3 regions of the Bradyrhizobium sp. IC3195 genome follow, and region 1 is predicted to be linked to each of the others. Evidence: predicted binding sites of a transcription regulator. Region 1 holds the regulator's gene; each other region holds the start of a gene.
The links. The regulator PhoB, encoded in region 1, activates phosphate uptake and scavenging genes when phosphate is short. The targets are predictions, from matches to a motif close to TGTCATNNANCTGTCAT.

Region 1 (2,267 bases):
GAGATGGACGACCGCGTCGAGAAGGCGCTGCGCGGTGGCGCGCTGTGGAACGAGGTCAAGGACAAGCTCAATGCCTCCGGCCTGTCGCTCTCCGGCGGCCAGCAGCAGCGCCTCTGCATCGCCCGCACCGTCGCGGTGCGGCCCGAGGTGATCCTGTTTGACGAGCCCTGCTCGGCGCTCGACCCGATCTCGACCGCCAAGGTCGAGGAGCTGATCCAGGAATTGTCCGAGAACTACACGATCGCGATCGTCACCCACAACATGCAGCAGGCGGCGCGCGTTTCCGACAAGACCGCCTTCATGTATCTCGGCGAGTTGATCGAGTTCGACGACACCAGCAAGATCTTCACGTCGCCGAGCGATCGGCGCACGCAGGATTACATCACCGGCCGGTTCGGCTGAGGAGACGGAACATGGGTTCTGAACATACCGTAAAGGCTTTCGACAGCGACCTTCAGGAGCTCACCCGCCTGGTCGCCGAGATGGGCGGCATCGCCGAGCGCATGATCGTCGATTCCGTCGACGCGCTCATCCGCCGCGACGTCGCGCTCGGCCAGCGCGTCGTCGCCACCGACGTCGAGCTCGACGCGCTGCAGAAGCGCATCGAGGAGCGCGCCGTGCTCACCATCGCCCGCCGCCAGCCGATGGCCGTCGACCTGCGCGAGATCGTCGGCGCGATGCGCGTTGCGACAGATCTCGAGCGCATCGGTGATCTCGCCAAGAACATGGGCAAGCGCGTCGCGGCGCTGGAGACGGATTTCCATCCGCTCAAGCTGTTCCGCGGCCTGGAGCACATGACCGACCTCGTGCAGCAGCAGGTCAAGTCGGTACTGGACGCCTATGCCGCGCACGACCTGCCGGCGGCGATGGCGGTGTGGAAGGGCGACGAAGAAGTCGACGCCATCTGCACCTCGCTGTTCCGCGAGCTCCTCACCTACATGATGGAGGATCCGCGCAACATCTCGTTCTGCATCCACCTGATGTTCTGTGCCAAGAACATCGAGCGGATCGGCGACCACGCCACCAACATCGCCGAGACCGTGTTCTACATGATCGAGGGCCAGGCGATCACCGACAAGCGGCCCAAGGGCGACATGACGACCTTCGCCACGACGGTGCCGAACACCTGACGACTTAAGGAGCTACGACCACATGGGCGCACGCATTATGGTGGTTGAGGACGAGGAAGCTCTCACCGAGCTTCTTCGCTACAACCTCGAAGGCGACGGCTATGACGTCGAGACGGTGATGCGCGGCGATGACGCCGACACCCGCCTCAAGGAGCACATTCCCGATCTGATCGTGCTCGACTGGATGCTGCCGGGCCTGTCAGGCATCGAGCTGTGCCGGCGGCTTCGGACCCGCCCCGAGACCAAGCAGCTGCCGATCATCATGCTCACCGCGCGCGGCGAGGAGAGCGAACGGGTGCGCGGGCTCGCGACCGGCGCGGATGATTATATCGTCAAGCCGTTCTCGGTGCCGGAGCTGCTTGCGCGCGTGAAGGGCCTGCTCAGGCGTGCGAGTCCCGAGCGCCTCGCCACCGTGCTCGCCTATGGCGATATCGAGCTCGACCGCGACAAGCGCCGCGTGGCGCGCTCGGGCCGGCCGATCGATCTCGGTCCGACCGAATATCGCCTGCTGGAGTTCTTCCTGGAGCATCCCGGCCGCGTGTTCTCGCGCGAGCAGCTGCTCGACAGCGTCTGGGGCCGCGACATCTACATCGACGAGCGCACCGTCGACGTCCATATCGGCCGCCTGCGCAAGCTGCTCAACCTTGGCCGCGAGCAGGACCCGATCCGCACCGTCCGCGGCGCCGGCTACGCGCTGGACGATCGCTTCGCGAAGGCTGAGCAGACGTAAGATCGGGCGAGTTGTTGGTTCTCGGCCGCGGCAACAATCTCGGTCGTCATCCCGGGGCGCGCGCAGCGCGAGCCCGGGATCTCAGCGCGAGCGCGCGCGCTCGTCGCGATCAGCCACAGGACGTGGTTTGGCGAAGACTCGGAGTGACCATCTCGCGCAACGATTGCGCCCCGCGGTTACGGATCCCCGCCTTCGCGGGGATGACACCGAGCGATTGGGAGCCGTCATCGTGTGACGGCTGCAGTCTTGGCGATCAAGCTTGGCGATCAAAGCTTGGCGATCAGGGAATTCCGCAAGCTCACCGCGTGCCCGGTTTCGGTGCTGCGCGACGGCGATCCGCTGCGGGCTGATAGGCCACGCGCGAATGCTGGGCACAATAGGGCAGGCCGGAGAGCGCCTTGCCGCCG
Region 2 (2,267 bases), on a different contig from region 1:
TCCTGCCGAGGCTGAACCCCGCGCCGTCGTCGAATTGTTCACCTCGCAGGGCTGCTCCTCCTGCCCGCCCGCCGACCAGATCATCGGCGATCTCTCCAAGGACCCCTCCGTCATCGCGCTGAGCATGCCGATCGATTATTGGGACTATCTCGGCTGGAAGGACACACTGGCGGATTCGCGCTTCTCTGCACGGCAGCGTGCCTATTCGCGCATGCGCGGCGACCGCGAGGTCTACACGCCGCAGGTCGTGGTCAACGGCTCCACCCATGTCATCGGCAGCGATCGCACCGGCATCGAGAACGCGATCGGCAAGACCGACAAGGGCACTGGCGTGATGAGCGTGCCGGTGACGATGTCGCTCTCGGGCAAGCAGATCAACGTGTCGGTCGCCGCAAGCAAGGAGCCCACGGTCTCTAAGGGCGAGGTCTGGATCTGCTCGATCGCAAAGTCGGTGCCGATCGCGATCACCCGCGGCGAGAACAAGGGACAGCAGGTCACCTATCACAACGTGGTGCGCAGCCTGCTCAAGGTCGGCGACTGGACCGGCCGTCCGGAGAGCTGGACGGTGCCGATCGAGAACCTCACGCGCGACGGCGTCGACGGCGCGGTGGTCTACGTCCAGGACGGCAGCCGCGAAAGGCCGGGCCCGATGCTGGGTGCGGCCTACACGTCGCTGCATTGAAGCAGGCAGAACGTCTCAGCAATTGATGCTCGTCATTCCGGGGCGCGCCTCTTGGCGCGAACCCGGAATGACGGCAGACCGCAAACATCTCGGCACAAACAAAAAAGGACCAACTTGCGTTGGCCCTCCTTGTCGTACGTACAGACCCGATCCTGTTCGACCCCGGGGGGCTGGGGGCTGAGGAATCCGGAACCGAAAGGACCGGGTCAACGCACGTCACCCTTTTCGCAGTGCAGGGCGGCAGGCGGTTGGCGGAAAAGCGGCGATACTATGATTCCTGCTAACGATCCCGTGACGGTTTGCCGCGACGGAGTTCCACCCTTGCGTGTGTCCTGATGCGACGCCGATTCGATGGGTCGAGCCCCTTGCGATGCGGAACGGTTGGCGCAATCATGCAATTGTCACGAACGCGGTTCCGGGACGATCTTGGCGGACGCGGGTAGCCGTGCGATGAGGAGGCGCTTCCCATGAGTCTGACGTCGGAGGATGCCGATCCGAGCGAGCAGCGCGCGGCGGCGCGTCCTGCCGCGGCGCATGCGCAGCCGAACGGGGTGACGTTCAACCGGCTCGAGCTGCACCGGATTCTCAATCTCTACGGCCGCATGGTCGCCGACGGCGAATGGCGCGACTATGCCATCGACTTCCTGAAGGACCGCGCCGTGTTCTCGGTCTATCGCCGCGCCTCGGAAGTGCCGATCTATCGCATCGAGAAGGACCCGCGCCTGGCGCGCAAGCAGGGCATGTACAGCGTGATCTCGGCGACCGGCCTGATCCTGCGTCGCGGCCACGAGCTCGAGCGGGTGCTGCTGGTGATCGATCGCAAACTGGCGGTGGTTTAGCCGAACCATCGATCGTCATTCCGGGGCGCGACGAAGTCGCTAGCCCGGAATCCATCCCTCCCTCCACCGCCCCTGCCGTTCAATGGATTCCGGGTTCGATGCTGTGCATCGCCCCGGAATGACGGATGAACTACTTCCCCGGCACCGTGCTTGCGCCCTCGCCGAGGTCGCGCTGCATCATCACGGTGTCCAGCCAGCGGCCGAATTTCAGCCCGACACTGGGATGCGTGCCGATCATCTTGAAGCCGCACCTTGTGTGCACGCCGATCGACCCGGCATTGGCGGAATCGCCGATGACAGCGATCATCTGGCGAAAGCCGCGCGCTTCGCATTCGACGATCAGCCGTTCCAGCAGCATTGAGCCGACGCCGCGGCGGTGGAAGGACGGATCGAGATAGATCGAGTTCTCCACCGTGAAGCGATAGGCGGGCCGCGGCCGGTAGGCGCCGGCATAGGCATAGCCGGCCACGCGGCCGTCCAGCATGGCGACCAAATAGGGATAGCCGCCGTCGATCAGCGCGCGATAGCGGCGCGTCATTTCCGAGAGGTCGGGCGGCTCCAGCTCGAACGTCGCCGTGCCCTCGCGGACGGCCTGCTGGTAGATGGCGGTGACGGCGGGGAGGTCGGCCTCGGTGGTGGGCCTGATATCGGGTGCGGACATGGGGGGAGGATAGAGCGTTCCCTGAGGGGCCGGAAGAGGCTGCGCTGCCTCCACACCCGTCATTGCGAGCGCAGCGAAGCAATCC
Region 3 (2,267 bases), on a different contig from region 1:
CTGGACGGTTCCACCACCTGACGTCTCGCGTAACCGGCGAAGCACGCTAAGGTACGCGACTATAGCAAGGGTCCGGCGCCGTTGCATTTTCAAGCCCGCATCATTGCGGGCCTTGGTCCGCGCTATGTCCGACTGATTCGCAAGGCACGCAATTGATTCGCGAATCACGCCTGGCGGCGGCCGGCGCGCTTGCTGACGCTCCACGGTCGCGCTACGAGAGGCCATGGCGGCCTCCTCAAGCACATGTCTCCCGCGATGACGACCCCGGTCGCACTCACCATCGCCGGTTCCGATTCGAGCGGCGGCGCCGGCATCCAGGCGGACCTGAAGACCTTTGCCGCGCTCGGCGTCTATGGCGCCTCCGTGATCACGGCGCTGACGGCGCAGAACACGCGCGGCGTGACCGGCATTCACGCGGTGCCGGCCGGGTTCGTCACCGAGCAGATCGACGCGGTGTTCTCCGACCTCGACATCGGTGCGGTGAAGATCGGCATGGTGGCCCAGGCCGCCAGCATCGATGCCATCGCGGCCGCGCTGTCGCGCTGGGCGCCGCGGCATGTCGTGCTCGATCCCGTCATGGTGGCGACCTCCGGCGACCGCCTGCTCGCCGCTGAAGCCGTCGACGCCCTGCGCACCAGGCTGATGCCGCTGGCTGCCGTGATCACGCCGAACCTGCCGGAGGCTGCGGCCCTGCTCGATGCGCCGGTGGCGGCGAGCGAGGCCGACATCGAAAGCCAGGGACGCCGCCTGCTGGCGCTGGGCTGCCGCGCCGTCCTGATCAAGGGCGGGCACGGGGAGGGCGCCGAGAGCACCGACTATCTCGTCACTGCCGAGACCGCGATCGCGCTCGCCGCGCCGCGTGTGGCCACCCGTAACACCCATGGCACCGGCTGCTCGCTGTCCTCCGCCATCGCGGCCGGGCTGGCCAGGGGCGAGGACCTCGAGGCCGCCGTGCGCAACGCCAAGGCCTGGATCAGCGCCGCGATCGCCGCCGCCGACCGCTTCAGCGTCGGCCACGGCCACGGGCCGATCCATCATTTCCACAAGTTCTACTGAGGCGGGCACCTGAACGCGCGCCCCATCCTTCGAGACGACCGCTTCCAGCGGTCTCCTCAGGATGAGGCTAAGCAGCACTGTGCCCGTTGAAGCTAGGGCCGCACACTCGGTCCTCATCCTGAGGGCCCGCCAAGGGCGGGCGTCTCGAAGGATGTGCCGCGGGGAGGTTTGCCTCAGAGAAGAGCGGGGGCTTGCGCCCCTGCGGCGCCATGTCGCCTGATTGTCGCATGCGACTGATATTCGCGGGGAGGGCGAGGCAAGGCGTGATTCGTATTTGAAGGTGCCTCAAGGGTTCAATCGGTCATCCCCCTGTCACGGGACATTGTTACAGGCTGGCGCATGGGAAGTTACGATGTGAGTGACGAGAGCCCGGAGCGGCGCTTTCGCACGTTGTTCATCTCCGACGTCCATCTCGGGGCCCGCGGTTCACAAGCCGATCTTCTGCTCGACTTCCTGCGCTACCACGATGCCGATACGATCTATCTCGTCGGCGACATCGTCGACGGCTGGGCGCTGAAATCGAGCTGGCACTGGCCGCAATCGCATAACGACCTCGTCCAGAAGCTTTTGCGCAAGGCGCGCAAGGGCGCCAAGGTCATCTACATTCCCGGCAATCACGACGAGTTCCTGCGCAACTATTACGGTACGCATTTCGGCGGCATCGACGTGGTCGAGAACACGGTTCACACCGGCGCCGACGGCAAGCGCTATCTCGTCATTCACGGCGACATCTTCGATCTCGTGGTGCAGAACGCGCGCTGGCTCGCCCATCTCGGCGACAAGGCCTACGACTTCGCGATCCAGATGAACCGCCTGGTCAACTTCTTCCGCCGCCTGTTCGGCGTGCCCTATTGGTCGCTGTCGCAATGGGCCAAGCAGAAGGTCAAGAACGCCGTCAACTATATCGGCGCCTTCGAGCAGGCGCTCGCCGCCGAGGCGCGGCGTCACCAGGCCGACGGCGTGATCTGCGGCCACATCCACTACGCCGTGATCCGCGACGAGGGCGGCATCCGCTACATGAATTGCGGCGACTGGGTGGAGAGCTGCACCGCCCTGGTCGAGCATGACGACGGTCACTTCGAGATCATCACCTGGGCGGATCAGTTGCGGAAGCCGGAGCAGGTGCCACAGGTCGCAGCCAGAGCTGCATAACAAGGACCTCTTGATGCGCATCCTGGTCGCGACCGACGCCTGGCACCCGCAAGTCAACG

Region 2: a site for PhoB is predicted at 1,071-1,087, ahead of I6F09_RS34060 (DUF2794 domain-containing protein). Genes of this name have one in related genera too.
Region 3: a site for PhoB is predicted at 1,356-1,372, ahead of I6F09_RS26165 (UDP-2,3-diacylglucosamine diphosphatase). Genes of this name have one in related genera too.

What each region holds. Positions count from the first base shown of each region.
Region 1 is NZ_JADYVG010000007.1:189,555-191,821, reverse strand. It holds gene pstB (phosphate ABC transporter ATP-binding protein PstB) at 1-402, shown strand, start outside; gene phoU (phosphate signaling complex protein PhoU) at 414-1,130, shown strand; gene phoB (phosphate regulon transcriptional regulator PhoB) at 1,153-1,860, shown strand; gene I6F09_RS16765 (GcrA family cell cycle regulator) at 2,159-2,267, opposite strand, start outside.
Region 2 is NZ_JADYVG010000030.1:13,008-15,274, forward strand. It holds gene I6F09_RS34055 (DUF1223 domain-containing protein) at 1-682, shown strand, start outside; gene I6F09_RS34060 (DUF2794 domain-containing protein) at 1,150-1,521, shown strand; gene I6F09_RS34065 (GNAT family N-acetyltransferase) at 1,652-2,182, opposite strand.
Region 3 is NZ_JADYVG010000016.1:116,727-118,993, forward strand. It holds gene thiD (bifunctional hydroxymethylpyrimidine kinase/phosphomethylpyrimidine kinase) at 256-1,056, shown strand; gene I6F09_RS26165 (UDP-2,3-diacylglucosamine diphosphatase) at 1,396-2,208, shown strand; gene I6F09_RS26170 (glycosyltransferase family 1 protein) at 2,222-2,267, shown strand, end outside.